2 regions of the Caulobacter sp. Root1472 genome follow, and region 2 is predicted to be linked to the other one. Evidence: predicted binding sites of a transcription regulator. Region 2 holds the regulator's gene; the other holds the start of a gene.
What was found. Region 2 encodes HrcA, which represses chaperone genes, less so after heat shock. Its sites were predicted from a motif close to GTTAGCANTCNNNNNNNNNGANTGCTAAC; they were not measured.
Positions count from the first base shown of each region.

Region 1 (14,787 bases), on a different contig from region 2:
GAGCTGCTCAAGCGCCTGGCGGCCGGCGGCGAGGCGATCGAGCCTGAGCTGCGCGCCCTGTGGCGGGCCCATGGGGCGAAGACCGCCGGGAGCTGGGCGCAGGTGTTCGGCGACGGCGACGCCGGCCAGGAGGTGTTCACCGCCTGGTTCTACGCCCGCTACGCCGACGCCGTGACCCGGGCCGGCAAGGCCGCTTATCCGCTGCCGATGTACGTCAATGTCGCCCTGAACCGCACGGGCAAGGCGCCGGGCGACTATCCCAGCGGCGGGCCGCTGCCGCACCTGATCGACGTCTGGAAGACCGGCGCGCCCAGCGTCGACCTGATCTCGCCCGACATCTATTTCCCCAACTTCAACGACCTGGCCGGCCGCTACAAGCGTCCGGACAACGCGCTGTTCATCCCCGAGGCCAACAATGTCGGCGCGCCCGAGACGCCGGCCAACGCCTTCTACGCGATCGGCAAGCTGGACGCGTTGGGCTTCTCGCCGTTCCAGGTCGAGAACGCCGACGACACGGCCCAGGCGGCGGTCACCCAGGCCTATGGCGTGCTCAAGCAGTTGACCCCTGCGATCCTGGCGGCCCAGGGCCTAGGCAAGATGTCGGGCTTCAAGCCGCGCGTGCTGGAGGACGGCACGGTGCTGGACCAGCCGGTCAGCCAGGTGATCGGCGACTACAGGTTCACCGTCGGCTTCCTCGACCCCTGGACGCCCAAGGCCGACCAGAAGACCGCCGCCCACGGCGGGCTGATCATCCAGATTGGTCCGGAAGAGTACCTGATCGCCGGCCGGGGCCTGGTCGTCACCTTCGCCGGCGCTGGGAACGGCCCCGCCCTGGCCGGCATCGACAGCGCGGTCGAGGGCGTGTTCGACGCCCAGGGCCGCTGGGTCCCCGGCCGGACCCTGAACGGCGACCAGACCCACCAGGGCCGCCACATCCGCCTCGCCCCCGGCCAGTTCCAGATCCAGCGGGTGAAGTTCTACCGCTACCGGTGAGCCGGCGGCCGCCTCTGAACCCTTGGCGGACCAAGCCTATTGGCGCCGCGCCGTCGCCCGCCAAACCGCAAGATCGGTCGAGCGCGCGACGGCCGCGCGCGGCAAGCTAGGATCGTCACAGCGGATGAGAATGATGACGACGGCGCTCGACCACTACCATGCCCGGATGCAGAGGGTGCTGGACCATATCGACCGGCATCTGGACGGCGACCTGGATCTGGAGGCGGTGAGCGGCGTCGCGGCGTTCTCGAAATTCCATTTCCATCGGCAGTTCAAGGCGACGTTCGGAATCTCGCTGCACCATTACGTCCAGCTGGCCCGCATGAAGCGGGCCTCGAAACAGCTGGCCGACGGGCAGGGGGTGAGCGTCACCGAGATCGCCATGGACGCGGGCTTTGAGTCGCCCGACGCCTTCGCCCGCGCCTTTCGGCAGCGGTTCGCGCAGTCGCCGTCGCGTTTCCGGAAATCTCCCGAATGGGAGCCGTGGCTTGCGGCCATCTCGCCGCTCAACGCAGCCAGGAGCAAGATCATGCAAGAGACCTTCACCCCCGACCAGGTCACGATCCGCGAGGTGGGGCCGACCCGCGTGGCGATGTTCGAGCACCGGGGCGACCCGCAGACCTTCGACGTCACCCGCGAGCGGTTCATCGCCTGGCGCAAGGCGGCCGGACTGACGCCCAAGACAAGTTCGACCTTCAACATCTGGTACACCGAGCGGCGGCCCGCCAACCCGGCCGACTATCGGATGGACCTGTGCGTCGGCGTCTCCGCCGACCAGAAAATCGAGGGCGAGGGGGTCCGGGAAGGCGAAATCCCCGGCGGGCGCTGCGCGGTGCTGCGGGTGACGGGTGACACCCACAATCTGGAGCCCGCCGCCCTTTATCTCTACCGCGACTGGCTGCCGGCCAGCGGCGAGGAAATGCGCGATTTCCCGATCTACTGCCAACGCTTCTTCCTGGACACGCCGGAACACGGCACGGCGGCGGAGCTGCATCTGCCGTTGAGGTGAGACGCCTCGCTCACGTACCCAGACCTTCGGACCCGGGTTCGGCGTGTGGGCTCGCTTCAGAGCTTCGGCGGCGCCGTCACGTCCGGTCCCGTCGGGACCGGGACGCGGCGGGCCGAGGTGATCGGCACGGGCGGGTCGAGGATCTGGCCCTTCATCACCGGATTGATCGCCTTGCCGGGCGTGGGTAGGGCCAGGATCTTCTTGGCCACGTCCATGCCCTGGACCACGCGGCCGAAGGCGGCGAAGCCGAGGTTGTCGCCGGTTCCGGCCGGATTGGCGTCCAGATACGGCGCGTCACCGATGCAGATGAAGAAGTCCGAGGTGGCGGTGCCCGGCGCGGTGCGGGCGATCGACACCGCACCGTCCACATGCTTGAGCCCCGTCTGGCTGGTCGGTTCGTGGGCGATGGGCGGCAGGGCGCCGACGTTCTGCAGCCCGCCCTGGATCAGGCCGTAGTCGACGGCGCCGGGCGCCCGCGAGGCCCGGAAGAAGGTCGCCTTGTCATAGAGCTTCCTGTCGACATAGCGCAGGAAGTTGGCCGTGGTGATCGGGGCCTGCTCGACGGCCAGCTCGATGACGATCCGGCCTTGAGGCGTGTCGAGGGCGACGTAGGCGTTGGGCAGGGGCGGCCGCGTCAGGGGCGAAGGAGCAAGAACCTGGGCGGCGGCCGGAAAGGCGGCCAGCAGGCCGGCGCCGACCAGGATCTCGCGGCGGACGAAGGGGCGTTGGGTCATGGGGATGAGACTAGCGTAGTCCCGCATCATTCTTCCACCGTCATCCCGGGCCTTGTGCCCGGGACCCCTCTGTCAGCCGCAAGGGCAGGGGTGTGGCGCGGCTAGCGCGCCAAGGCGCTTCACCGTCAGCTGAACCAGGGGTCCCGGGCGCAAGGCCCGGGATGACGGCTGAAAGAGGGACGGGCGATCTCTCTAAAACCTAAACCAGCATCCCGTGCCCGCGCAGCACCACCAGCCGGCCGGCGTTGAAGAACGGCAGGGACAGGGTGACGGCGATCAGGATCTCGAAGGCAAGGCTGCCCAGGTTGAGGCGGTCGCGCGCCCGGTCGACCAGGGCCGAGACCGCCCGGCCCAGGGCCGCGCCCAGCCAGGCCATGGCCAGGGCGAAGGCCATGGCCGCCCCGACGTGCGACTGGTAGCCCAGGAACAGGGCCGCGGCGGCGTGCGACAGGATCAGCAGGCCGCCCAGGGCCCGACCCTCGGTCCTGCCGTCGCCGTCCGGAGCGGTCAGGCCGAGGACCGAACCTGGCCGGGCCAGGGTCAGGCCGCCCAGCACCCCGCCGATCACGCAGGCGATGATCGCCAGGAGAAGCGAAAGGCCGTAGCTCGAAATGATCACGCGGGTCAGGTCTCCAGCCGCCTATGCGGGCTTATGCGGGCGCATGGCAGACCGCCTCGATGTTGCGGCCGTCCGGGTCGAGCACGAAGGCTCCATAGTAGTTGGGGTGATAATGCGGCCGAACCCCCGGCGGCCCGTTGTCCACCCCGCCGGCGGCCAGGGCGGCGGCGTGGAAGGCGTCGACCTGGGCGCGCGTGGCCGCCACGAAGGCCACGTGCATCGGGCCCGTCAGGGTTTCGCCGCCGCCGATCCAGAAGCTGGGCTTGCCCGCCTGGATGTCGCGACTGTCGGCGCCGGGGCCGTAGCCGAGGTAGCCGTAGGATCCCGTTTCGTCGGCGGTGACGCTCATCACCACCTCGACGCCCAGGGGCGCGAAGGCGGCGTCGTAGAAGGCCTTGGAGACCTTCAGGTCGCGCACGGTCAGTCCGATATGGTCGATCATCAGCGCACTCCTACCCTGAACACGACTCCGCAGTCGCCTCGCCGGTCGGGCTCCCCCGGCCGCTTGAACCTGAAGGCCAGGTCGTCCGGGAAGGTCAACAGCCCGATCAGGGCCAGGGCAGGGGGCTTCATCGTCTTCATGCCGCCGTCTTCGTTCCTATCTATGTCCGTCGCCGGATCGTCGTCCATCCGGGAGCCGGCCTGCCTACGGCAAATCGCCCCCAAGCAAGTTGGAGGCTCGTCCTTGACTCGCCTCACCGCCGGTCCTAACTCCTGCGCGGCGTTAGCACTCGATGGGAGCGACTGCTAACAGCGGCGCTCCCGACTGCAGACGAACCATAAATGAAAACCGTCCCGACGGAGAACGAGTCATGAAATTTCGCCCTCTCGGCGACCGCGTCCTGGTGAAGCGTGTCGAAGAAGAAACCAAGACCAAGGGCGGGATCATCATCCCCGACACCGCCAAGGAAAAGCCGCAGGAAGGCGAAGTCGTCGCCGTCGGCCCCGGCGCCCGCAACGACAAGGGCGACATCGTCGCCCTGGACGTGAAGGCCGGCGACCGCATCCTGTTCGGCAAGTGGTCCGGCACCGAAGTGAAGGTGGACGGCCAGGATCTGCTGATCATGAAGGAAAGCGACGTCCTGGGCATCGTCGAGGCCTAAAGGCCCGAGTTGCTCTCCGCTTTCGACCCCAAGTTTCTCTTTTAGAAGGGCTCTCAGATGGCCGCTAAAGACGTCTATTTCTCCTCCGACGCGCGCGACAAGATGCTGCGCGGCGTCAACATCCTCGCCAACGCGGTGAAGGTGACCCTGGGCCCCAAGGGCCGCAACGTCGTGATCGAAAAGTCGTTCGGCGCCCCGCGCTCGACCAAGGACGGCGTCTCGGTCGCCAAGGAAATCGAACTGGCTGACAAGTTCGAGAACCTCGGCGCGCAGATGATCCGCGAAGTCGCGTCCAAGACCAACGACAAGGCCGGCGACGGCACCACCACCGCCACCGTGCTGGCGCAAGCCATCGTCCAGGAAGGCCTCAAGTCGGTCGCCGCCGGCATGAACCCGATGGACTTGAAGCGCGGCATCGACAAGGCCGTCCACGTCGTCGTCGACTCCATCAAGGCGTCGTCGAAGAAGGTCACCACCAACAACGAGATCGCCCAGGTCGGCACCATCTCGGCCAACGGTGACAAGGACGTCGGCGAGATGATCGCCAAGGCCATGGACAAGGTCGGCAACGAAGGCGTCATCACCGTCGAGGAAGCCAAGACCGCCGAGACCGAACTCGACGTCGTCGAAGGCATGCAGTTCGACCGCGGCTACCTGTCGCCGTACTTCATCACCAACGCCGACAAGATGGAAGTCCAGCTCGAAGAGCCGCTCATCCTGTTGTTCGAAAAGAAGCTGTCGTCGCTGCAGCCGCTGCTGCCGGTGCTGGAAGCCGTCGTCCAGTCGGGCCGTCCGCTGGTGATCATCGCCGAGGACGTCGAGGGCGAAGCCCTGGCCACCCTGGTGGTCAACAAGCTGCGCGGCGGCCTGCGCGTCGCCGCCGTCAAGGCTCCGGGCTTCGGCGATCGCCGCAAGGCCATGCTGGAAGACATCGCCATCCTGACCGGCGCCCAAGTCGTCAGCGAAGATCTCGGCATCAAGCTCGAGAACGTCTCGCTCGACATGCTGGGCAAGGCCAAGAAGGTCTCGATCACCAAGGACGACACCACCATCGTGGACGGCGTCGGTGAGAAGTCGGCCATCGAAGCCCGCATCTCGCAGATCAAGAAGCAGATCGAAGACACCACCTCGGACTACGACAAGGAAAAGCTGCAAGAGCGTCTGGCCAAGCTGGCCGGCGGCGTCGCGGTCATCCGCGTCGGCGGCTCGACCGAAGTCGAGGTGAAGGAAAAGAAGGATCGCGTCGACGACGCCCTGAACGCGACCCGCGCGGCCGTGGAAGAAGGCATCGTCCCGGGCGGCGGCGTGGCTCTGCTGAAGGCCTCCAAGGCCCTGGCGACCCTGGTCGGCGACAATGACGACCAGACCGCCGGCATCGCCATCGTCCGTCGCGCCCTGCAGGCTCCGATCCGCCAGATCGCCGAGAACGCCGGCGTCGAAGGCTCGATCGTGGTCGGCAAGATCCTCGAAAGCGACTCGGCCACCTTCGGCTTCAACGCCCAGACCGAGCAGTATGTCGACCTGATCACCGACGGCGTCATCGACCCCGCCAAGGTGGTCCGCACCGCCCTGCAGGACGCCGCCTCGGTGGCCGGCCTGCTGATCACCACCGAAGCCGCCATCGTCGAGGCGCCCAAGAAGGGCGGCGGCGCCGGCGGCCCTCCCGGCGGCGGCATGGGCGGCATGGGCGACATGGACTTCTAAGAAGTCCGGTCAGCCTAGGCTGAACGAAATGGAGAAGGGCGGGACCGAAAGGTCCCGCCCTTTTTCTTTGGCCGGGGGCCTGGCTATTGCGCCTGCGCCCGACGCCGCTCCCACGCGACCAGGATGTCGAGGAAGGCCGTGACCCGGGCGCGCCGAAAGCGGGTCGCGGGCGTGACGGCGTAGATCCCGCCGCTCTCGAGACTCCAGGCGGGCAGCACCCGGATCAGGCGGCCGCTGGCCAGGTCGGCCTGCACCGCATAGTCCGGCAGGACCGAGAGGCCGACCCCGGCCCGCACCGCTTCCAGGACCCCCAGGGTGGCGTCGATGGCCAGCGCCGCCGACACCCGCACCGACCGCTGCTGGCTTTCGCCGTTGGAAAAGGTCCAGCCCAGCGGGTCGCGCAGGACGCTGTTGGCGACGAAGGGCAGATCCGCGACCTGGCTAGGCTCGGCGCCGTCGCCCAGCCGGGCCGCCAAGGCGGGGCTCGCGACCAGGATCTGCTGGAACGATCCGATCCGCCGCGCCCGCAAGGCGCTGTCGGTCAGCCAGCCGACCCGGATCGCCAGTTCCATGTCCTTCTCGACCGGATCCAGGGTCCGGTCGCTGATCACCAGGTCGGCGGTGCAGGCCGGAAACCGGCGGTGGAACTCGGCGATGGCCGGGACGACGACGGCGACGCCGTAGTCGAACGGGGCGGTCAGCCGCAGCAGGCCGGTCGGCGCGCGATCGTCGGCCTCCAGACCGTCGAAGGCCTCCTGGGCTTCGGACAGCACGCGGGCGCAACGTTCGTAGAAGGCGCGCCCCTCCTCGGTCGGCCGCACGCTGCGGGTGGTGCGGACCAGCAAGGTGGTCTCGAACGCGCGCTCGAGCTTGGCGACCTGCTGGCTGACCACGGCCTTGGTGATGCCCAGCCGATCGGCCGCCGCCGTGAACGAGCCGGTTTCGACCACCTCGGCGAAATAGGCCATGCGCTTGAGATTGTTGAGGCCGCGATCGGCGCCGTCCCGATGATTGTATGTCTGTGACATACGATGAGTGTATTTTCCCGACCTTCGCATGGCAATCGGCCGGGCGCATCCTGCGGGCGGATCAGGAGCCCCTCATGCCCACCCGGAGACTGATGATGACGATGATCGCAGGCGGCGCCGCCGCAACCCTCGCCGGCCAGAGCGACGCGCTGGCCGCCGGCGTCACGCTGGACTGGAAGGCCTTCCCCGCTGGGGAAAACGGGTTCTTCCGCGCGCCGGTCCTGGTCTGGGGCCCCAAGGAGGCCGTGCTGATCGACGGCGGCTTCACCCTTCCCGACGGCCAGGCGCTGGTCGAGGCCATCAAGGCCACGGGCCGCGCGCTGACGACCGTCTATGTCAGCCAGAGCGACCCGGACTATTATTTCAGCCTGGGCCCGATCAAGGCCGCCTTCCCGGACGCCAAGGTGCTGGCAGCCCCGGACACGATCGCGGCGATCCAGGCCAGCGTCGAGAAGAAGCTGGCGACCTGGGGGCCGCAGCTGGGCGACAACGGCCCCAAGACGCTCGCGGACATCGTCATGCCGACCGCCTTCGACGGTGATCAGCTGACTGTCGACGGCCAGGCGATCCAGATCGTCCCGGCCCAGGGCTTGGCCAATCGCCGCTATCTCTGGGCGCCGTCGCTGTCGGCGGTCTTCGGCGGCGTGCTGGTGTTCTCCGGCGTCCATGTCTGGACCGCCGACACCGCCGGCGCCGAGGCCCGCGCCGCCTGGGTTGCGCAGCTGGACGCCCTGCTGGCCCGCAAGCCGGCCGTGGTCGTGCCCGGCCACATGACGACCACGGCGCCGACCGGCTCGGCGGCCCTGACCTACACCCGAGACTACTTGCTGGCCTTCGAGCAGGAACTGGCCAAGGCCAAGGACTCCGCGGCCCTGATCGCGGCGATGACCGCCCGCTATCCGGACGCCGGCATGGGCGTGGCTCTGCAGATCGGCGCCAAGGTCGCCACCGGCGAAATGAAGTGGGGCTGAGATGACCACCAACAAGGACGTCATCCGCGGGACCTACGAGGCCTCGCCGGCGCAGAAGGGCGAGCGGCTGCGGGCGGCGCTCGCGCCCGACGCGACCTGGACCGAAGCGGCCGGCTTTCCCTATGCCGGGACCTATGTCGGCGTCGACGCCATAGCCGCCAACGTCTTCCAGCGCCTGGCCACCGAATGGATCGACTACCGCGCCGAGGCGCACACCTATCTCGAGGACGGCGACCATGTCGCCGCCTTCGGGGTCTATTCGGGAACCTATCGCGCCACCGGCAAGGCCATGACCGCCACCTTCGCCCACCTCTACACGCTCAAGGACGGCCAGATCGTCCGCATGGAGCAGGTGGTGGACAGCGCCATGGTGCTGCGGGCGCTGGATCCCGGCGCCTGAACGGTCTTGGCGAGGCGAGCGCCGCCCCGAGTTCCCGCCCCGCTTGTGGATAACCGATCACGGTCGCGTTAACACCTGCAGCGAAAACGTGGCGAAGCTCGTTCCTGACTCCGCGGACGCAAAAGGCGTCGAGGAGGCTGGTCGATGGCGAGACACGAGATCCACCATTTCCGTAACCGGCGTACCCCCAAGGCCGTCTATATCGCCTTGGGCCTGGCTTTGTGGTTGACCCTGGGCCTGCTCAGCCAGGCGGCGTTCCAGATGCTGGGCTAGGGCTTCCAGGGCGGACTCGCGGAGGATCGGCGGGCAGGCCTGGCCAGGACCGGCCGGGGCGTCTGCCGCCCGGGCCGGTCATCGGCGCGCCGCCGCCCCAGGCGTCCCAGCAGGCGAACGTCTCTTCCTCGGTCATGTGCTCGCTGGACTGGCCCAGGCACGCGCGCTTGTAGCGGCGGTCCTCGGCCGTCTCCCACAGCCTGCGGGCCCGGCGGGCGCTGGCCGGATCCAGGTACTCGCCGCCGCCGACCCGCCAGCGCGGCTCCACGGCCTGGGACATATTCGGGCCGGCCGGGACGGTGGGCAGGACCAGCGGCGCGACGCTGGACGGCGACGTCTGGAGCCGAGGCGGGGCCGGCGAGGGCGGACCGGCCTGACGAGGCGGCGCGGTCCGCCGGTCGGGCTCGACTTTGGGCGGAACGGGGCGCGGCTCCAGGGCGACGACCACGGTCGGCGGGTCGGCCATGGAAGGCGTCCGCCGTTCCAGGGTCAGCAGGGCCAGCAGGCCGGCATTGATCGCCAGGCCCGCCCCGCCGGCCGCCAGCCGCGCTCGCCATCGCCCCCGCGCGGTCATGGATCCGACCTCCCGTCGTACGTCCGGAGGTTGCGGCGTCCGGCTTGGCCGATTTACGGCGACGCTATGGCCGATTGCGGCAAGGCTTGAGCCGGCCCGCGAAATCGCTACATCGATCCCATGTTCCGCCAGCGCCCCGACGCCGATCTGATTGTTCAAGGCTGGGTGGTCGGCGTGATGGTCGAGACGCCCGGCGAGCGGCTGCCCGTCCGCCACTACTTCGCCGTCGGCAAGCCCGACCGCGCCCAGGCCGAATGGGCCGCGGTGGACCTGGCCATGCAGGCCGGCCCCGTTGCGTCCAGTCCTTCCGCCGGTCGCGAGCCGGTCGAGGCCCTGCGCGAGGTGGTCGCCTACAAGATGCGCGAACTGGGGCTGAAGCCCGGCGAGGCGCGGGCCCTGGGCGACAAGTTCCCGCGCCGATGGCTGCCGGCCTAGGGCGGACCAAGATCCAGGCTCCCGGGGAGCGAAACCTCGTCCTTCGACAAGCTCAGGATGAGGTTTTCGACTGCTGAGCCTGTAAATGGTCCTCATCCTGAGCTTGTCGAAGGACGAGGACCACGCTCGGCCTTGAATGATCGGTCCTGGCGCGCTCGTCCGGGATGACAACTTGGAAGACGTGCGTCATCCTCCGCCGCGAACAAGCGTTGGGGGGTGTCGATGTCACGCAAGCTGTGGGCCGCTCTGGGCCTGGTCACGGCGTTGGGCCTGGGGGCGGCGGCCTGCGCCCAGCCGGCCCCCGCCGGTCCGGTCGCGCCGAACGACTACGCCAAGGACGAAAACTGGCTGTGCCGGCCCGGCCGCGACGACGCCTGCGCCGCCGACCAGACCGCCACGGTGGTCCAGGCGGACGGCTCCACCCGCATCGAGCCGTTCAAAGCCGATCCCGACGCCCCGATCGACTGCTTCTACGTCTATCCCACGGTGTCCAGCGACCCCGGCGGCAACAGCGACATGACGCCGGACCTGCCGGAAAAGGCGGTGGCCGACCAGCAGTTCGCCCGCTTCGGCCAGGTCTGCAAGCTGTACGCCCCCAGCTATCGCCAGGTGACCATCGCCGCCCTGCGCAAGGTGATGATGGGCCAGGCCTCGAACGGCGACGGCGAGCTGGCCTATGCCGACGTGCTGGCCGCTTGGAAGGACTACCTGGCCCGCGACAATCACGGCCGCGGCGTGGTGCTGGTGGGCCATTCGCAGGGCTCGCGCATCCTGCTGCGGCTGATCAAGGAGGAGATCGACGGCAAGCCGGTGCAGAAGCAGCTGGTCTCGGGCCTGATCCTGGGCATGAACACGCCGGTCGACCCGGCCACCGACGCCTATGGCTCGCTGCCCCTGTGCCGCAAGGCCGGCCAGACCGGCTGCGTGATCTCCTACGTTTCGTTCCGCGCCGACAGCCCGCCGCCGGCCAGCAGCAAGTTCTTCGGCAAGGTCGCCGAACCGGGCATGAAGGCCGCCTGCGTCAATCCCGCGGCCCTGGCCGGCGGCTCGGCCCCGCTGCGCAGCTATTTCGCCGACCGCACGATCATGGGCACGGCCATGCGCCCGGCCACGGTCTGGACCAAGGACGCGACCGTCTCGACGCCGTTCGTCGAGCTGCCGGGGCTGGTCTCGGCCGAGTGCGTCAGCAGCGGCGGCTTCGACTACCTGGCCGTCACGGTCCACCCCGACAAGGCCGACCCGCGCACCGACAACATCCCCGGCGACCTGCTGGTGCTGGGCCAGCCGCTGAAGGACTGGGGGCTGCACCTGGTGGACGTCAACCTGACCATGGGCGACCTGGTGGCGGTGGTGGGGGAACAGGCCAAGGCCTACGCGGCGGTAAAATAGGCCGCTGAAACGCGGTGCGTCCTTCGAGGCTCGGCTGGGCCTCGCACCTCAGGATGAGGAAGTCAGCACAAAGGTCCTCATCCTGAGGCGCCCGCGCAGCGGGCCTCGAAGGACGCAGTGAGCTACTTCGTCACGCTCTTGAACACCGTCACCCCCAGGACGGCGAAGATGATGAAGCCCAGCAGGAACAGGAAGAACAGGATCTTGGCGATCCCCGCCGCCGCGCCGGCGATGCCGGTGAAGCCCAGGGCGCCGGCGATCAGGGCGACGATGGCCAGGATGAAAGCCCATTTCAGCATGGTGGTTTCCTCAAAGGCTGGGCCCGCCTGTCGCGGGCTTCCCAGGGGCAACGCGGCCTCGGCGCGCCCTGTTCCCGTCGCGATCCCGTTCGGCGCCTTGTGTTAAGGGCCTCGGCTGGGTAACCCATTCCCCATGGCCTCCAAGCCCGAAAGCCCGACCGAACCGTTCAAGCGCGCCCTGGCCCACGCGGCGCGATCGCTCGCCGAGACCCCCGACCTGGAGGTGGTGTTCTCCGGCGAGGGCCCCAGCCTGATCGGCAACCGGGCGGTGCTGCCCCATCCGCCCCGCGACCTGAACGCCAAGGAGGCCGCCCGCATCCGCGGCCTGGCCGACCAGATGGCCCTGCGCCTAGCCCACCACGACGCGGTCGCCCACGCCCGGGCTCGCCCCGGCTCGCCCGACGGCCAGGCGGCCTTCGAGGCCATCGAGCAGGCGCGGCTGGAAGCCATCGGCAGCAACGCCCTGGGCGGGGTGCGCGCCAACCTGACCGCCGCCCTCGAGGCTCGCCTGGAAAAGCAGGGCCTGACCCGCGCCGTCGCCACCGACCGCCAGTCCGCGCCGATGGCCGAGATCCTGTCGCTGATGGTCCGCGAGCGCCTGACCGGCGACGCCCCGCCTGATGGCGCCAAGGCCCTGGTCGACATCCTGCGCGCCGACATCGAGGCCCGGGCCGGCAAGGACCTGGACCGCCTGGCCGCCGCCATCGACGACCAGGCCGCCTTCGCCCGGGTCACCCGCGAGATCCTGCGCGACCTGGACCTGGGCGAGGACATGTCCGACGCCACCGAACAGTCCGACGAGGACCAGGGCGACGAGGACCAGAACACCGAGGCCTCCGAGGACGATTCCGGCGACGGCGAGGGCGAGCAGTCCGACGGCGCCCAACCCGAGCAGGCCGAGACCTCCGACCGCGAGTCCGAGGCCGGCGACGAGGAGATGGTCCAGTCCGAGCAGGACGGCGATCCGGAGGACACCGAGGAAGCCCCGGAGATGGGCGACGGCGCCAAGCCGGCCCGTCCGGACCAGGGGCAGGGCGGCTCCAACGAGCCGGCCTACAAGGTGTTCACCACGGCCTATGACGAGGTGGTGCCGGCCGAGGACCTGTGCGACGCCGACGAGCTGACCCGCCTGCGCGCCTATCTGGACCAGCAGCTGGCGGCCTTTTCCAGCGTCGTTTCGCGGCTGGCCAACAAGCTGCAGCGCCGCCTGCTGGCCCAGCAGAACCGCGCCTGGACCTTCGACCTGGAGGAGGGGATGCTGGACGTCGCCCGCCTGACCCGGGTGATCATCGACCCCACCGCCCCCCTGTCGTTCAAGCAGGAGGAGGACGTCGAGTTCCGCGACACCGTCGTGACCCTGCTGATCGACAATTCCGGCTCGATGCGCGGCCGGCCGATCATGGTGGCGGCGGTCTGCGCCGACATCCTGGCCCGCACCCTGGAGCGCTGCGCGGTCAAGGTCGAGGTGCTGGGCTTCACCACCCGCGCCTGGAAGGGCGGCAGCGCCCGCGACGAGTGGATCAAGGCCGGCAAGCCGCCCGCGCCCGGCCGGCTGAACGACCTGCGCCACATCATCTACAAGAGCGCCGACGCACCTTGGAGAAGGGCCCGCAAGAACCTGGGCCTGATGATGCGCGAGGGCCTGCTGAAGGAGAACATCGACGGCGAGGCCCTGATGTGGGCCCACCAGCGGCTGATCGGCCGGCCCGAAGCCCGCCGCATTCTGATGGTGATCTCCGACGGCGCGCCGGTGGACGACTCCACCCTCAGCGTCAATTCGGGCCACTATCTGGAGCGCCACTTGCGGCAGGTGATCGCCGAGATCGAGACCAGGAGCCCCGTCGAGCTGATCGCCGTCGGCATCGGCCACGACGTGACGCGCTACTACCGCCGGGCGGTGACCATCGTCGATGTCGAGCAGCTGGGCGGCGCCCTGGTCGACCAGCTGGCCGGGCTGTTCGACGAGGAGCCCAAGGCGGTCAAGCGGGCCCGGGGGCTTCTGGCCGCCCCGCCGACCGTGCAGCCTTCTCAGCCGAAACCCGCCCGCAAGGTTCCCGCGTGATCGGACTGCGCGGCTTGCTGGTGCTGGGCCTGGCGTCCGCGGCCCTGGGGCAGTGCGCCAAGGCCCCGCCGCAGCCGGTCGTGCTGCCGATCGCGCCGGTCAAGGTCGGGCCGGAGATTAGCGTGGTCGCCACGCCCGTGCCGCTGAGCTCGGCCAATCCGCCGCCCACAGCCATCGGCCGCTTCGCCTATGCCGGCGGCGTGGCGATCAGCAGCCCCGACAGCCAGCGCCTGCACGGCCTGTCGGACCTGAAGTTCGGCCCGGACGGCGGCTTGGTGGCGATCGGCGACGACGGCGACCTGTTCGAGGCCCGGCTGAAGCTGGACGAGGCCGGCCGCCTGGTCGGCCTGACCGACGGCAAGCTGTCGCCGCTGAAGGGCCCCGACGGCCAGCCGCTGCAGGGCAAGGAGAAGGCCGACGCCGAGGGCCTGGCGATCCTGCCCAACGGCGACCGCCTGGTCAGCTTCGAGCGCGACCACCGCATCTGGCTCTATCCGCGCCAGCCGGACGGGACCTACGGCCCGCCGCGGGCCGTCAACAAGCCCAGCACCACCTTCCCCGACAACGAGGGCATGGAGGCCCTGACCGCCTATCCGATCGCCGGTCCCGACGCCTATCTGGTGGGCGGCGAGGAGGGCGAGGTGTGGCTGTGCCGGCTGTCGGCGCCGTGCGTGGGCCAGACGCCGCAGTCGCCGCCCGACTTCACCTGGGGCCTGACCAGCTTCGCGGCCTTCGAGGGCCAGTCGGTCGCCGCCCTGTTCCGGGCCTATGACCCGATCCGCGGCTGGCGCGGTCAGGTGCGGTTCGTGATCGACCCCCGCGCCCCCGCCGCCCGGCAGTACCTGGCCGCCACCCTGACCCTGGACGGGGCGATCACCCGCGACAATTTCGAGGGGATCGCGCTCAGCAGGAGCCCGTCCGGCGCGACGCGGATCTACATCCTGTCGGACGACAACGACACGCCGACCGAGCGCACCCTGCTGATGGCCTTCGACTGGACGGCCCCGCCACCGCCGCCCCCCGCGCCGCCGAAGCCGAAGAAGCCGGTGCGGCGGCGCTGAGACCTTCCGCCGGAATCCTGATGAGCGCCCTGCTGGCGACCGCCCTGGGCTGTCCCGCCATGGCCGGGCCGCGGGCCCTCGCGCCCGTCGCGATCATCTCGGCGGACGCCCAGCACGTGGTCGGGCTCGTCGA
Region 1 is NZ_LMFX01000023.1:333,670-348,456, forward strand. Features, by position in the region: gene ASD47_RS16600 (DUF5597 domain-containing protein) at 1-993, shown strand, start outside; gene ASD47_RS16605 (GyrI-like domain-containing protein) at 1,127-2,002, shown strand; gene ASD47_RS16610 (peptidylprolyl isomerase) at 2,059-2,736, opposite strand; gene ASD47_RS16615 (DUF4345 family protein) at 2,936-3,349, opposite strand; gene ASD47_RS16620 (VOC family protein) at 3,387-3,797, opposite strand; gene ASD47_RS27155 (hypothetical protein) at 3,797-3,937, opposite strand; gene groES (co-chaperone GroES) at 4,168-4,458, shown strand; gene groL (chaperonin GroEL) at 4,516-6,162, shown strand; gene ASD47_RS16640 (LysR family transcriptional regulator) at 6,246-7,190, opposite strand; gene ASD47_RS16645 (MBL fold metallo-hydrolase) at 7,265-8,161, shown strand; gene ASD47_RS16650 (nuclear transport factor 2 family protein) at 8,163-8,561, shown strand; gene ASD47_RS27690 (hypothetical protein) at 8,706-8,834, shown strand; gene ASD47_RS16655 (hypothetical protein) at 8,803-9,408, opposite strand; gene ASD47_RS16660 (hypothetical protein) at 9,529-9,843, shown strand; gene ASD47_RS16665 (DUF3089 domain-containing protein) at 10,066-11,232, shown strand; partial or broken gene ASD47_RS27035 (hypothetical protein) at 11,237-11,349, shown strand; gene ASD47_RS26195 (DUF1328 family protein) at 11,355-11,531, opposite strand; gene cobT (cobaltochelatase subunit CobT) at 11,665-13,593, shown strand; gene ASD47_RS16675 (esterase-like activity of phytase family protein) at 13,590-14,654, shown strand; gene ASD47_RS16680 (hypothetical protein) at 14,675-14,787, shown strand, end outside.
Region 1: the regulator HrcA is predicted to act here: its motif matches at 4,079-4,107, upstream of groES (co-chaperone GroES).

Region 2 (14,787 bases):
CGCCCCCTATCTTCGGAACCTGGGAGACACGCCATGCCGGCGCGGTCCCGCACCCGACCCGAAGGCCCGCCATGTCCGCCGCCAGACTGATCCGCATCGTCGACGCCGTCGCCACCCGCATGGCCACGCTGACGCTGATCGCTGGTCTGCCGCTCGCCGCCGTGACCTTCGCGATCAAGACGTTCTGACCCGGCGTCCAGCCCGCCTTTGACCGGTCCCGATCCGCCGGGGCATGGTCGGCGTTTCTGCGTGAGGGGAAGAGCGGATGCGCGCCTTGGGGCCTGGCTCGGTATCGAGTTTCCTGAAGATCATCCTGGACGTGATCTATGTGGGCCTGTGGGTCTGGGTCAGCCTGCTGGCGATCTTCACGGTCGCGGTGCTGCTGCTCAGCTTCAATCCCGAACTGATCACCGCCAAGCTGCACATCGGCAGCGCGATCGACGAGCTGATCAGCAAGGGTCCGCTGTTCGCCGGGGCGCTGGGCGCCTGGGCCCTGCTGTCAGGCGGCTGGATGGTGATCGTCGAGCGCCTGCGGCGGGTGTTCTCCACCCTGACGGCCGGCGACCCGTTCCATCCGGACAATGTCCGCCGCCTGCGGGTGGTGGGCCTGGTCCTGGCCGCCCTGGAGATCGGCCACTACATCTTCGCCGCCCTGGCCAAGTGGCTGGCGCCGGACACCAAGATCGTCGACGGCTCGTTCAGCCTCAGCGCCTGGTTCCCGGTCCTGGTGGTGTTCGTCCTGGCCGAGGTCTTCCGCGAGGGCGCGCGCCTTCGCCGGGAAGCCGAACTGACAATCTGACGACGCGGAGACGAAAGAACCCCATGGCCATCCGCGTGCAACTGGACCGCATCCTGCTGGAGCGACGGATGTCGCTGACCGAACTGTCGGACCGGGTCGGCGTGACCATCGCCAACCTGTCGATCCTCAAGACCGGCAAGGCCCGCGCCGTGCGCTTCACCACCCTGGACGCCCTGTGCCGCGAACTGGACTGCCAGCCGGGGGATCTGATGACGTACGAGCCGGGTCCTGGCGAGGTTCACGAGGAGGACTGAGACTTTCTCCTCCTCGCACTTCCTTTCAACCGTCATTCCGGGCCTTGTGCCCGGAACCCCTGGTTCAGCCGACGGTGAAGCGAAATGGCGCGCCAGCGCGCCACCCTCCTGCCCTTGCGGCGGATAGAGGGATCCCGGGCACAAGGCCCGGGATGACGATGGTAAGGGGGCTTCCCGGGCCCTACTTCGCCGCCGACACCGCTTCCCGCTGCTTCACGAACAGCTCCCCGATCCCCTTCTCGGCCAGGGCGAACAGGCCCTCGAACTCCGCCCGCGTGAAGCCGCGCTTCTCGCCTGTGGCCTGGATCTCGACGATGTCGCCGGCGTTGGTCAGCACGAAGTTGCTGTCGGCCTCGGCCTGACTGTCTTCCTCGTAGTCGAGGTCCAGCACCGGGATGTCCTTGAACACGCCGCACGAGACAGCCGCCACCTGGCCCAGGATCGGGTCGGTCTTCAGCACGCCTTCCTCGATCAGGTAGTTGACCGCGATGCGCAGGGCCACCCAGGCGCCGGTGATGGCGGCGGTGCGGGTGCCGCCGTCGGCCTGGATGACGTCGCAGTCCAGGCTGATCTGGCGCTCGCCCAGGGCCTTCATGTCGACCACGGCGCGCAGGGAGCGGCCGATCAGGCGCTGGATTTCCTGGGTGCGGCCGCTCTGCTTGCCTTGCGCGGCTTCACGGCGACCGCGCGTATGCGTGGCCCGGGGCAGCATGCCGTACTCGGCCGTGACCCAGCCGGCGCCCTTGTTGCGCATCCAGCCCGGGACGCTTTCCTCGACCGTGGCGGTGACCAGCACCTTGGTATGGCCGAAGCTGACCAGGCACGAGCCCTCGGCATAGCGGTTGACGCCGGTCTCCAGCGTGACTTCGCGCGTTTGGTCGGGGGCGCGTTCGGACGGACGCATGGAACAACTCCGGGGCTTTGCGTGATAGGATGGGGCCGCTTATCCTAACTTCGACGGGGTCGTCCAATCCCGTCGGAACCTGGGGAGCCCGCTGGGGCGCGTTCGAAGGCTAGATGACACAGCTTTTTTCGGGTTTTTCCGCTCAGACTCCCAGTCTCACCGACCTGGACGCCCGGGCCCGCGACATCTTCCGGCGCGTGGTCGAATCCTATCTCGACACCGGCGAGCCGGTCGGCTCGCGGACCCTTTCACGGGGCGGCGTGGCCCTGTCGCCGGCCTCGATCCGCAACACCATGCAGGACCTGGCCCACTTGGGCCTGCTGGACGCCCCCCACACCAGCGCCGGTCGGATCCCCACCCATGCCGGCCTGCGGATGTTCGTCGACGGCCTGCTGGAGGTGGGCGACATCGGCGAGGACGAGCGGCGGACCATCGAGGCGCGGCTGTTCGCCCATGGCCGCTCGTTCGAGGAGGCGATGGGCGAGGCTAGCGCCATCCTGTCCGGCCTGGCCGGCGGTGCGGGGGTGGTGGTGGCGCCGGTCCGTGAGGGCGGGGTCAAGCACGTGGAGTTCGTGGCCCTGGGCGCCGACCAGGCCCTGGCGATCATGGTGTTCGACGACGGCACGGTCGAGAACCGGCTGATGAAGCGCGCCGCCGGCGTCACGCCCGCGGCCCTGCAGGAGGCCTCCAACTTCCTCAACGCCCGCCTGCGCGGCCGTACGCTGAACGAGACCAAGGCCGAGATGGCGGCCGAGCTGGACACGGCCCGGCGTGAACTGGACGCCGCGGCGGCGCGTTTGGTCGAGGACGGCCTGGCCGCCTGGAGCGGCGGTGATGACGCCGACCGCGCCCTGATCGTCCGCGGCCGCGCCAACCTGCTGGCCGACGCCAGCGCCCGGGAGGACCTGGAGCGCGTGCGGCGGCTGTTCGACGACCTGGAGCAGAAGGGCCAGTTGATCGGCCTGCTGGACGACGTGCGGACCGCCGAGGGCGTGCGCATTTTCATCGGGGCCGAAACGCGACTCTTTTCGCTTTCGGGTTCCTCCCTGATCGCGGCGCCCTATATGTCGGGCCGACAGAAGGTGCTGGGGGCGATCGGCGTGATCGGCCCCACCCGGTTAAACTATGCCCGGGTGATCCCGCTGGTGGACTATACCGCCCGCGTGCTTGGCCGGATGATGGACGGATAGAGGACGAGATGACCGACGAACAGACGCCGGCCGAAGACGTGGCTTTCGATACCGACCAGGCTTCGTGGGAAGACGCGTCGCAGGAGATCGAGGCGCTGAAGCTGGAAGTGGCGGCGCTGAAGGACCAGGCCCTGCGCTACGCGGCCGACGCGGAGAACACCAAGCGCCGGGCCGAGCGCGAGATGAACGACGCCCGCGCCTATGCGATCCAGAAGTTCGCCCGCGACCTGCTGGGCGTGGCCGACAACCTGTCGCGCGCCACGGCCCACAGCCCGCGCGACTCGCAGGACGCGGCGGTGACCAACTTCATCATCGGCGTCGAGATGACCGAGAAGGAGCTGCTGGGCGCCTTCGAGCGCAACGGCCTCAAGAAGATCGATCCGGCCAAGGGCGAGAAGTTCGATCCCCACCTGCACCAGGCGGTGATGGAGCAGCCCTCGGACGAGGTCTCGGCCGGCGGCGTCATCCAGGTGCTGCAGGCCGGCTATGAGCTGATGGGCCGCCTGGTCCGCCCGGCCATGGTCGCCGTGGCCGCCAAGGGCTCGAAGGGCCCTGACGCCCCGGCCGAACCGACCGCCGGCGCGGCCAACCCCTATGCCGCGACGGGCGACACCTCGGGCGAGGCGTTCGACACCAAGGCCTAGCCGTTTCCCTTTCTCGAACCGTCATCCCGGGCCTTGTGCCCGGGACCCCTGGTTCAGCTGAACCGTGAGACGCAAGCGGTTCGCTGGCGAACCGCCACCGCTGCACCTACGGCGGACAGAGGGATCCCGGGCACAAGGCCCGGGAAGACGAGCTGAAGAAGAAAAAAGCGCTCTAGCCCTCTCCCTCGATCCGATCCGCCAACCCCCTGGCCCCCGCCACGGCGTCGGCCCAGGTCACGTCGAAGTCGGCGTCCTCGCCATAATAGGGATCGGCCACGGACTTGCCCTGGCGGCCCTCGACGACATCCAGCAATAGCAGCAGTTCGCCCGTCGCATCGGCCGGCCGCAGGGCTTTCAGGTCCGCCAGGTTGGCGCGGTCCAGCGCGACGATGTGGCTGAAACGGCGGAAGTCGTCGGGCGTGACCTGCCGCCCGCGATAGCCGGAAATGTCGATCCCCTGCCGCCGCGCCACCGCCTGGGCGCGGCGGTCGGGCGGATGGCCCACGTGCCAGGACCCGGTGCCGGCCGAATCGATCTCGACCTCCAGGCCGCGTCGCGCGGCTTCCTGCCGGAAAGCCGCCTCGGCCAGGGGCGAGCGGCAGATGTTTCCCAGGCAGACGAACAGGACGGCGGCGGGCTTCACGGATGACCTCTCGGCAAGGGGACGCGCCGCTTGCGCGCACGCCGGACAGGCCCAACATGTAGCCTCGCCCATTGCCCTGACGAAAGGCCGACTCCCATGACCACCGAGACCGCGATCCTCGCCGGCGGCTGCTTCTGGGGCGTCCAGGATCTGCTGCGCCGCTATCCGGGCGTGCTGAAGACCCGCGTCGGCTATTCCGGCGGCGACGTGCCCAACGCCACCTATCGCAACCACGGGACCCACGCCGAGGCCATCGAGATCGTCTTTGATCCCGCCGTGATCAGCTATCGCCGGATCCTGGAGTTCTTTTTCCAGATCCACGACCCGACCACCCTGAACCGCCAGGGCAACGACATCGGGACCAGCTACCGCTCGGCGATCTTCTACCTGAGCGACGAGCAGAAGCGCGTGGCCGAGGACACCATCGCCGACGTCGACGCCTCGGGCCTGTGGCCGGGCAAGGTGGTGACCGAGGTCGCGCCCGCCGGCCCGTTCTGGGAGGCCGAGCCCGAGCACCAGGACTATCTGGAGCGCATCCCCAACGGCTACACCTGCCACTTCATCCGCCCGGGCTGGACCCTGCCGACCAGGGCCGAGCGCGCGGCCGCCGTCTAGGTCGGATCACGTTCGGCTTCGGAAGCGAAAACCTCGTCCTTCGACAGGCTCAGGATGAGGTTTTCTAGGGCCGAGGCTCGCCCATGGTCCTCATCCTGAGCCTGTCGAAGGACGAGGACCACGCACCGACCTGACCGTCGACGGAGCATAGGCAAGGCGCCTTGCGCGACGGGGCGCGCATTTCGCCGCACCCCGTCGCGCGCCCCCTCTTCCCCAGCGGCGCGATTACGCTAATGTCGCAAGTCCATTCATTGCGGGGCTGCGGGGGATTCTCTCTGTCGGCGGCGGCCCTGGGACCTGGACCGAGATATGAAGCTTACCATCGAGCGGGCGGCGCTGCTGAAGGCGCTGGGTCACGTGCAGAGCGTCGTGGAACGCCGCAACACCATCCCGATCCTGTCGAACATCCTGCTGTCGGCCGATCGCGACACCCTGTCGTTCTCGGCCACCGACCTGGACATGGAGATCATCGACGAGGGCCTGGCCCAGATCGACGTGCCCGGCCAGATCACCGCCCCGGCCCACACCCTGTATGAAATCGTCCGCAAGCTGCCTGACGGCTCGGACGTCTCGCTCAGCTTCAGCGGCGACGACCCGCGCCTGGTGATCCAGGCCGGCCGCTCGCGCTTCAACCTGCCGGTGCTGCCGGCCGGCGACTTCCCGGTGATGAGCAGCGACGGCCTGTCGGGCCGCATCTCGGTCGACACCAACGAGCTGATCCGGCTGATCGACAAGACCCGCTTCGCGATCTCGACCGAAGAGACCCGCTATTACCTGAACGGCTTGTACCTCCACACCGTCAACGACGGCGGCGTGACCAAGCTGCGCGCCGTGGCCACCGACGGCCACCGCCTGGCCCTGGCCGAGATGGACGCCCCCGAGGGCGCGGCCGGCCTGCCGGGCATCATCGTGCCGCGCAAGACCATCCAGGAGGCCCGCCGCCTGATGGAATCGGCCGGCGAGCAGGTCGACCTGCAGGTCTCGGCCCAGAAGGTCCGCTTCGAGTTCGGCCGTGCGGCCCTGACCTCCAAGGTCATCGACGGCGCCTTCCCGGACTATCTGCGCGTGATCCCGCGCGACAACGCCAAGATCCTGACCCTGGACAACGACCTGTTCGCCAAGGCGGTCGACCGGGTGGCCACCATCTCGGCCGAGAAGAGCCGCTCGGTGAAACTGGCGGTCGAGCCCGGCCGCATCACCCTGACGGTCCGCAACATGGAGGCCGGCCAAGCTGTCGAGGAGGTCGAGGTCGACTACGACGGCGAGGCCTTCGAGATCGGCTTCAACGCGCGCTACCTGCTGGACGTCTGCGGCCAGATCGGCGGCCCGATCGCCGAGTTCCGCTTCGCCGACCCGGCCTCGCCCACCCTGGTGGTCGACCCCACCGACCCGGGCGTGAAGTACGTGCTGATGCCGCTGCGGGTGTAGGGGCTTCGAGGGTTCGCTGATTATGGAAACGGGCGCCGCGGCGCCCGTTTTGCTGTGCGGTTCCGGTCTGTCCGCATCCAGGATTGACGGCCTTCCAGCGATCCTGCCCACTGGCGACGTCAGAGGGGCGGATTTTCATGGCCAGACAGCGAGGCGGTCGAAACATCCTCGACAGCGGCATGAGCCTCGGCGGGTGGGTGGTGATCGCAGCGTCGGTCGGGATCTGCGCCGCGATCTATCTCGCCCAGAAAAACGCGTCGGCGGACGAGGCCGCGTTCTGGAGCCTTCGCGGTCCCCCTTGCCCGCCCCTGGACCAGACCCGCTACCAGCGGGCCTGGGGCACGGCCCAGGTCACGCGGTACGAGGGGGCGAGTTTCGAATATCGGGTCGGTCACATGATGTGCACCCGACGGCCGGGCGAACCCGGAAGCGGCGGCCCTTATCCCGTCTGCCAGTTCACGGGGCCCGTCTTCCTGGGCGTCGAGACCGGCGGCCGCCGTTCCTATTTCGCGCCGCCGTCGCGCTATGCGGCCCGCGTGGCGATCCTAAACGGCCAGGCCCGTTGCGTGCTGATCCCACGTTTCAAGATGAACGCGCGTCGCTAGAGCCGCCGCGCCGCGTGGCTGCACGCGGCTTGCACCGGTTTTGTCTCTGCGCGACCTTTTGCGGAACCCCGTCTCAGGGGTTTTCCGCGCGACAGCCTCAGGCCACCCCGAGGATCCGCACCACCAGCCAGAGTCCACCGCAGATCACCGCCCAGCCGGTCGCGATACCGAGCTCCGGATTGCTCTGCCACCATTGGCGCGGTGCGCCGAAAGCCTTGAGTTTCATATCCCCCTCCCCAGGGTTTGGTACCGCTATTCAGAACATAGAAACCTTGTTGCGCAAGCAACTTCCGGTTCCTGCGACGACTTGCGCGCGAATCCCGGAACAAAGGGGCCTCTTGCAGGCATCGCCGCCCGTGCTAGCCTCCGTTGCATAAGAAAACGGGAGGCGCGCATGGCCAGGGTCAGCTACATGACGGTGGGGTCCAACAGGCTGGAGGCGGCCAAGGCGTTCTACGACGCCCTGCTCGGCACGATCGGCATGACCGGCGTCTACGAGCACCCCTCGGGCGGACGGCTCTATCGGGGCAAGGGCACAGGCCTGTTCGGCGTGCTGGGACCCTATGACGGCGAGCCGGCCTGCGTCGGCAACGGCACGATGGGCGGCTTCGATTTCGAGAGCCGCGAGGCGGTCGACGCCTTCCACGCCAAGGCCATCGAACTGGGCGGGACCTGCGAGGGCGCGCCCGGCGAGCGGATGCCGGGCGCCTATTTCGCCTATTTCCGCGACCTGGATGGCAACAAGCTCTGCGGCTACAAGTTCGGCTGACCGCGCCCTGGCGCCGACGGGGCTCGAGCGCCTATATCCTCGACGGGCGTTTCCGGCGCCGACGAGGAGCATCCCATGAGCAAGGATTTGAGCGGCCGCGTGGCCCTGGTCACCGGCGCGTCGTCGGGCTTTGGCGAGGCCGTGGCCCTGGGCCTGGCCAAGGCCGGCGCCAAGGTGGCCCTGGCCGCCCGTCGCGAGGATCGCCTGCGCGACTTGGCCGGCCGGATCGAGGCGCTCGGTGGGGAGGCCCTGGTGATCGTCGCCGACTTCACCAAGGAGGCCCAGGCCCAGCGCGCGGTCCGTGAGACCGAGGAGACCTTCGGGCGGGTCGACATCCTGATCAACAACGCCGGGGTCATGTACCTGGAGCCCGTGGCCACCGCCGACCTCGCCCGCTGGCGGTCGATGCTGGAGCTCAACCTGCTGGGCCTGATCGCCGCCACCCAGGCCGCCCTGCCCGGCATGACCGCTCGCAAGGACGGCCACATCGTCAACATCGCCTCGACCGCCGCCCATGTCGCCAACCCGATGGCCGCGGCCTATTCCGCCACCAAGTTCGGCGTGGCCGGCTTCTCCGAGTCGCTGCGCAAGGAGGTCCACAAGGACAACATCCGGGTGACCGTGATCTCCCCCGGCATGGCCGCCACCGAGTTGCGCGACCACATCGCCGTCGCGGCCGTGCAGTCCGCCGTGAACACCTCGGCCGAGGCCATGCGCCAGCTGACCGCCGAGGACGTCGCCGACGCGATCCTCTACGCCGTCTCCAGGCCCCCGCACGTGATGATCAACGAGATCCTGATGCGCTCGACCGACCAGGAACGGTAGGCCTCGCGCGACCGGCTCCGGGCGAGGCCCAGATTCGGGCGCCGTCCCAACCCGCCTACGCCACGATCGGGGCGCACAGCGGAAGGCGCATCGCAAGGAGGCCGCCATGCACACGCGCTGGGACCGCATCGCCGCCATCGTCTTCAGCGGGACCGCCTGGGCGCTGGCCCTGGTGGCCGGGCCACACATGGCCCACGCCCTGCGTCACCCCGCCCGCCTGATGGCTCACGCCTCGATCGGCCGCCGACGCGACCTGGGCTGATCGCGGCGCTCGGACCTGGGACCCGAACAGGCTGTGGCAAGTCCCGCGATTCACATCGCTCTTGCGGAAAACCGGCGTCCACTTTTCCGCGCGATGCTCTAAGAACGCGTGGGTGAGCCGCGCCGCCCTCCTTTCGCTGACCCTGACCGACTTCCGCTCGTACGAGCGCGCGCGGCTCTGTCCGGAAGGGGCCAGCGTCTATCTGTTCGGGGCCAACGGGGCGGGCAAGACCAACCTGCTGGAGGCCGTCAGCCTGCTGTCGCCGGGCAAGGGCCTGCGAGGCTCCGGCCTGACCGAGGTCGGCCGCCGGCTGCCCGGCGAGGCCGGGGGCCGCGCCTGGGCCGTCGCCGCCGAGGCCCAGGCCGGAGACGACGAGCCGGTGCGGCTGGGAACCGGCGTCGAGCTGGCCGGCGCGGCCCGCCGGGTGGTCCGTGTCGAGGGCGAGACCGTCCCGCCCGGGCGCCTGGCCGACTATGTTCGCCCCATCTGGCTGACCCCGGCCCAGGACCGGCTGTTCCTCGAGGCGGCGGGCGAGCGGCGCAAGTTCTTCGACCGCCTGGTGTTCGCCGGCGAGCCCGACCACGCCCGCCACGCCAACGCCTATGACAAGACCCAGCGCGAGCGCATGCGGCTGCTGACCGACGCCGCGGAGACCGGCCAGCCGGCCGACGCCATCTGGCTGGCCGCCCTGGAGGCCCGGCTGGGCCAGGCCGGAGCCTTGATGGCGGCGGCCCGGGCCCGGACGCTCCGGGCCCTGCAGGCCGAGATCGACGGCCGCGGCGACCGCCCCTTCCCCCGCGCTCGCCTGGCCCTGACCGGCGAGTGGGAAAGACTGGCGCTGGACGGCGTCGAGGCCGGCGAAATCGAGGCCCGGCTCGCCGTCGCCCTGGCCGCCGCCCGCCCTCGCGACGGGGCCGCCGGACGCGCCCTGACCGGCCCGCACCGGGGCGATCTGGCCATCCACCACGTCGACAAGGACCGTCCCGCCGCGGAATGTTCGACCGGGGAGCAGAAAGCGCTGATTCTGAACCTGGTTTTGGCCCAGGCCGCGCGACTTTCGCGTGCGAAGGACGCGCCGAATCCTATATTGTTGCTCGACGAAGTCGCCGCGCATCTCGACCTGAAAAGGCGGGCCGCCCTGGCCGACGAAATCACGGCGCTCGGCCTGCAGGCTTTTCTGACAGGCACCGACGAGTCGCTGTTCGACCATCTGAAAGGTCGGGCTCTGGGCGTTCGCGTCAGCGAACTCGGCCTGACCGCATTGGAAGACGTATGACCGAAGAGACCAAAGGCCCTGAAGCCGACGCCAACACCGATCGCCTCACCACCGCCGACGGTTCGGAAATGTCGGCCCCCGAAGTGATGACCGGCGAGTACGGCGCCGACTCCATCAAGGTGCTCAAGGGCCTGGACGCGGTGCGCAAGCGCCCCGGCATGTACATCGGCGACACCGACGACGGCTCGGGCCTGCACCACATGGTCTACGAGGTGGTCGACAACGCCATCGACGAAGCCCTGGCCGGCCACGCCACCAGGGTGGAGGTGATCCTCAACGCCGACGGCTCGGTGACGGTCACCGACGACGGCCGCGGCATTCCGGTCGGCATCCACGAGGGCGAGGGCGTCAGCGCGGCCGAGGTCATCATGACCCAGCTGCACGCCGGCGGAAAGTTCGACCAGAACAGCTACAAGGTTTCGGGCGGCCTGCACGGCGTGGGCGTCTCGGTGGTCAACGCGCTCAGCGACTGGCTGGAACTGAAGATCCACCGCGACGGCCACAGCCACCAGATGCGCTTCGAGCGCGGCGACGCGGTGACCTCGCTGAAGGTGACCGGCGACTCGCCCATCCGCGCCGACGGTCCCAAGGCCGGCGAGGTGCTGACCGGCACCGAGGTGACCTTCTTCCCGTCCAAGGACACCTTCGCCTTCATCGAGTTCGACCGGAAGACGCTGGAGCATCGCCTGCGCGAGCTGGCCTTCCTGAACTCGGGCGTGACCATCTGGTTCAAGGACGACCGCGACGCCGAGCCCTGGCTCGAGAAGCTGCACTACGAGGGCGGCATCGAGGCCTTCGTGCGCCACCTGGACAAGGCCAAGACCCCGCTGCTGAAGACCCCGATCGTCATCCGCGGCCGCAAGGACAAGGTCGAGGTCGACCTGGCCCTGTGGTGGAACGACAGCTACCACGAGCACATGCTGTGCTTCACCAACAACATCCCGCAGCGGGATGGCGGCACGCACCTGTCGGCGTTCCGCGGCGCGCTGACGCGCATCATCACCGGCTACGCCGAGAGCTCGGGCATCACCAAGAAGGAAAAGGTCAGCGTCGGGGGCGAGGACGCCCGCGAAGGCCTGACCTGCGTGCTGTCGGTCAAGGTGCCGGACCCCAAGTTCAGCTCGCAGACCAAGGACAAGCTGGTCTCGTCCGAAGTGCGCCCGGCGGTCGAGAGTTTGGTGCAGGAAGGCCTGGCCACTTGGTTCGAGGAGCATCCGAACGAGGCCAAGGCCATCGTCGGCAAGATCGCCGAGGCCGCCGCCGCCCGGGAAGCGGCCCGCAAGGCCCGCGAACTGACCCGTCGCAAGAGCGCGCTCGACATCACCTCGTTGCCGGGCAAGCTGGCGGACTGCTCTGAGCGCGACCCGGCCAAGTCCGAGATCTTCATCGTCGAGGGCGACTCGGCCGGCGGCAGCGCCAAGCAGGCCCGCAACCGCGACAACCAGGCCGTCCTGCCCCTGCGCGGCAAGATCCTGAACGTCGAGCGCGCCCGCTTCGACAAGATGCTGTCGTCCGACCAGATCGGCACGCTGATCACGGCCCTGGGCGCGGGCATCGGCCGCGACGACTTCAACCCGGACAAGGTGCGCTACCACAAGATCGTGCTGATGACCGACGCCGACGTCGACGGCGCCCACATCCGCACCCTGCTGCTGACCTTCTTCTACCGTCAGATGCCGGAGCTGATCGAGCGCGGCTACATCTACATCGCCCAGCCGCCGCTCTACAAAGCCGCCAAGGGCAAGTCCTCGCGCTACCTTAAGGATGACAGCGAGATGGACGCCTTCCTGGTTGACGAAGGGGTCGACGGGGCCGAACTGGACCTGCCCTCGGGCGAGCGCCGCACCGGCCAGGACCTGCTGGCCCTGGTCCAGCTGTGCCGCCAGGCCAAGGGCAATATCGACCGCCTGTCGCAGCGCGCGCCCGCCTTCGCCATCGAGCAGGCGGCCCTGGCCGGCCTGTTCGGGGATGCGCCCGACATCGCCGCCGCCGCCAAACGACTTGATCTGTATGCGGAGGAAGGTGACGGCCCGTGGTCGGGCGAGCGCGGCGACACCGCGTTCGTCTTCAAGCGGATCCGCCGCGGCGTGACCGAAAGCGTGGTGCTGGACGACGGCCTGCTGCACGCCGCCGACGCTCGCCGGCTGGCCGAACGGGCCGGCGCCCTGGCCGACATCTTCTCCGGCTCGGCCGTCTTCCGGCGCAAGGACAAGTCGACCACCGTGCGCGGCCCGCTCGACCTGGTGGGCGCGGTGCTGGACGCCGGCCGCAAGGGCCTGTCGATCCAGCGCTACAAGGGCCTGGGCGAGATGAACCCGGACCAGCTGTGGGAAACCACTCTGGACGTCGAGGCTCGCACCCTGCTGCAGGTCCGCGTCAACCACGCCGACGACGCCGACGACATGTTCAGCCGCCTGATGGGCGACCTGGTCGAGCCCCGCCGCGAGTTCATCCAGGAAAATGCGCTGGACGCCGAGGTGGACGTCTAGGGCGCGTCCGGAGGCTAGCAGCGCCCGTTCGGAGAGGCGGAAGGGCGTCCGCTGGCGGAACCCGGGCCAGACGAGCCGGTTCTTGAGCTGGGGGCTCCATCCTCGGAGCGGAGCGGCTCAGGTGACCTTAGCGGCGGTAGCGCACAGGCGGCTCAAGCTTGACGGGTATGAGGTCTTCTACCGGGAGGCCGGCGCCGCCGATGCGCCGGTGATCCTGCTGCCGCACGGCTATCCCTGCTCATCCTACGAATTTCGCGCCTTGATGCCGGCGCTCTCCGATCGCTGGCGCCTGTTGGCGCCGGACTTCCCCGGCTGCGGCTACAGCGACACCCCCGCTGGTTTCGCCTACGACTTCGACGGGTATGCGGCGTTCCTGGCGCGCTTCCTCGACAGGCTTGGCGTCGACCGCTTCGCTCTCTACCTCCATGACTTCGGCTCGCAGATCGGCCTTCGGCTGGCGATCGCGCGGCCGGAGGCGGTGACGGCCGTGATCATCCAGAACGGCGACATCTACGAGGACGCGTTCGGGCCGAAGTACGAAGGGCTCTTCGATATTCTCCGCCGCCCTGAAGCCGAAGCGCGGGCGGCGCTGGCCCAGGCCGTCACCGAGGAGGAATTCAAGGCGGAGTTCCTCAACGACGTGCGGCCCGAGCTGGCCGACCTGATCCCGCCCGACCTCTGGACCTTGCATTGGGCGCTGATGACGCCGCGGCGCAAGGCGATCACCGTCGACGTCCTGGCCGGGCTGCAACAGAATCTCGATTGGTTTCCCCGCTATCAGGCCTATTTGCGCGACCACCGGCCGCCGGCGCTTATTTTGTGGGGACCGCAGGACGGCTACATGCCCGAAGCGTCCGCGCGGGCCTATCTGCGCGACCTGCCCGACGCCGAACTCCACCTTCTGGACGGCGGCCATTGGCTGCTCGAGGTTCAACTCGAACAAGTCGTCCGCCGCATGAGGCCGTTCCTGGAGCGAACGCTCGGCCGGCGAGCGAATGCGTGAGTGTCCAAACGCCAAACCAGACCTCCATTTGCGATCGGGCTTTCGACCGATGAATCCATTCGCGGGTTCGGGCGTTTTCAGCCGGAAGGAGCGACTGATGTCCGAGATCCAGACCTATCGCGTTCACGCCCGCGACGACGACCGCAGCCATGGCCACGCCGTGGATGCGTCCAGTTTCGAGGAGGCGGCGATCGCCTTCGTGGAGATGTGGCGTCCGCCCGTCGACGCCGACAACGAGGTTTCGGTTATCGTCCGCGAAACCGAGAGCGGCGTGGAGCTGTGCTATCGGATCGACCTGGACGGCGGCGACGCCATGCCTTGCCAATAGGTTCGACGTCCCGATCGTCGGCGAGATGAACGGCGAGCGACGCGCCTGCCCGGATTCGGTCGGCGCGCCGCCGCTGCTTGCTCCAGCCCGCTTAGGCAGTTATATATAGCGCGCTATATTGATGAGGCGCGCGATGACTCCAGACACCCTCGCCGACCTTGGGCCGGCCTTTCTCGGCAGCCGGCTCAAGCGGCTGTCCGACCGCCTCCAGGCGGAAGCGACGGCCGTTCTCCAGGCGCACGACCTGCCGATCCAGCCCGCACAGCAGGTGCTGCTGGCGGCGCTGAAGCAGGACGGCGCCCTGACAATCGGCGCCCTGGCTCAGCGCCTGCGACTCAGCCAGCCGACCATCACCCGCACCGTGCAGGGCCTGGTGGACCAGGGCCTGGTCGCGGTTAGCCGCGGGGCGCGCGACCTGCGCCACAAGACCCTATCGCTGACCGAGGACGGTGCGCGGGTGATCGGCGCGGCCCAGCGGGAGATCTGGCCCCGGGTCGCGGCGGCCGTGACCGAGCTTTGCGACGGCGGCGAGCAGGCGTTGCTCGACCAGATTTCGGCCTTGGAGGCGCGGCTCGACGCCAGGTCGCTGGTCGATCGCGTGACCGCGGCGCGCGGCCTGACGGTCCGCGAGTTCTCCGACGACCTGGCCGGAGCCTTCTACGCGATCAACGCCGCCTGGATTTCGCAGATGTTCACGCTGGAGGAAAACGACGTCACCCTGCTGGAGAACCCGCGCGCGCTGATCGTCGACAA
Region 2 is NZ_LMFX01000013.1:50,583-65,369, reverse strand. Features, by position in the region: gene ASD47_RS11115 (DUF2975 domain-containing protein) at 266-799, shown strand; gene ASD47_RS11110 (helix-turn-helix transcriptional regulator) at 823-1,053, shown strand; gene rph (ribonuclease PH) at 1,235-1,957, opposite strand; gene hrcA (heat-inducible transcriptional repressor HrcA) at 2,071-3,147, shown strand; gene grpE (nucleotide exchange factor GrpE) at 3,156-3,791, shown strand; gene ASD47_RS11090 (low molecular weight protein-tyrosine-phosphatase) at 3,964-4,434, opposite strand; gene msrA (peptide-methionine (S)-S-oxide reductase MsrA) at 4,531-5,049, shown strand; gene dnaN (DNA polymerase III subunit beta) at 5,359-6,477, shown strand; gene ASD47_RS11075 (hypothetical protein) at 6,615-7,082, shown strand; gene ASD47_RS27940 (hypothetical protein) at 7,180-7,308, opposite strand; gene ASD47_RS11070 (VOC family protein) at 7,477-7,851, shown strand; gene ASD47_RS11065 (SDR family NAD(P)-dependent oxidoreductase) at 7,927-8,676, shown strand; gene ASD47_RS27135 (hypothetical protein) at 8,783-8,938, shown strand; gene recF (DNA replication/repair protein RecF) at 9,051-10,214, shown strand; gene gyrB (DNA topoisomerase (ATP-hydrolyzing) subunit B) at 10,211-12,703, shown strand; gene ASD47_RS11050 (alpha/beta fold hydrolase) at 12,825-13,706, shown strand; gene ASD47_RS11045 (DUF5961 family protein) at 13,804-14,034, shown strand; gene ASD47_RS11040 (bifunctional helix-turn-helix transcriptional regulator/GNAT family N-acetyltransferase) at 14,168-14,787, shown strand, end outside.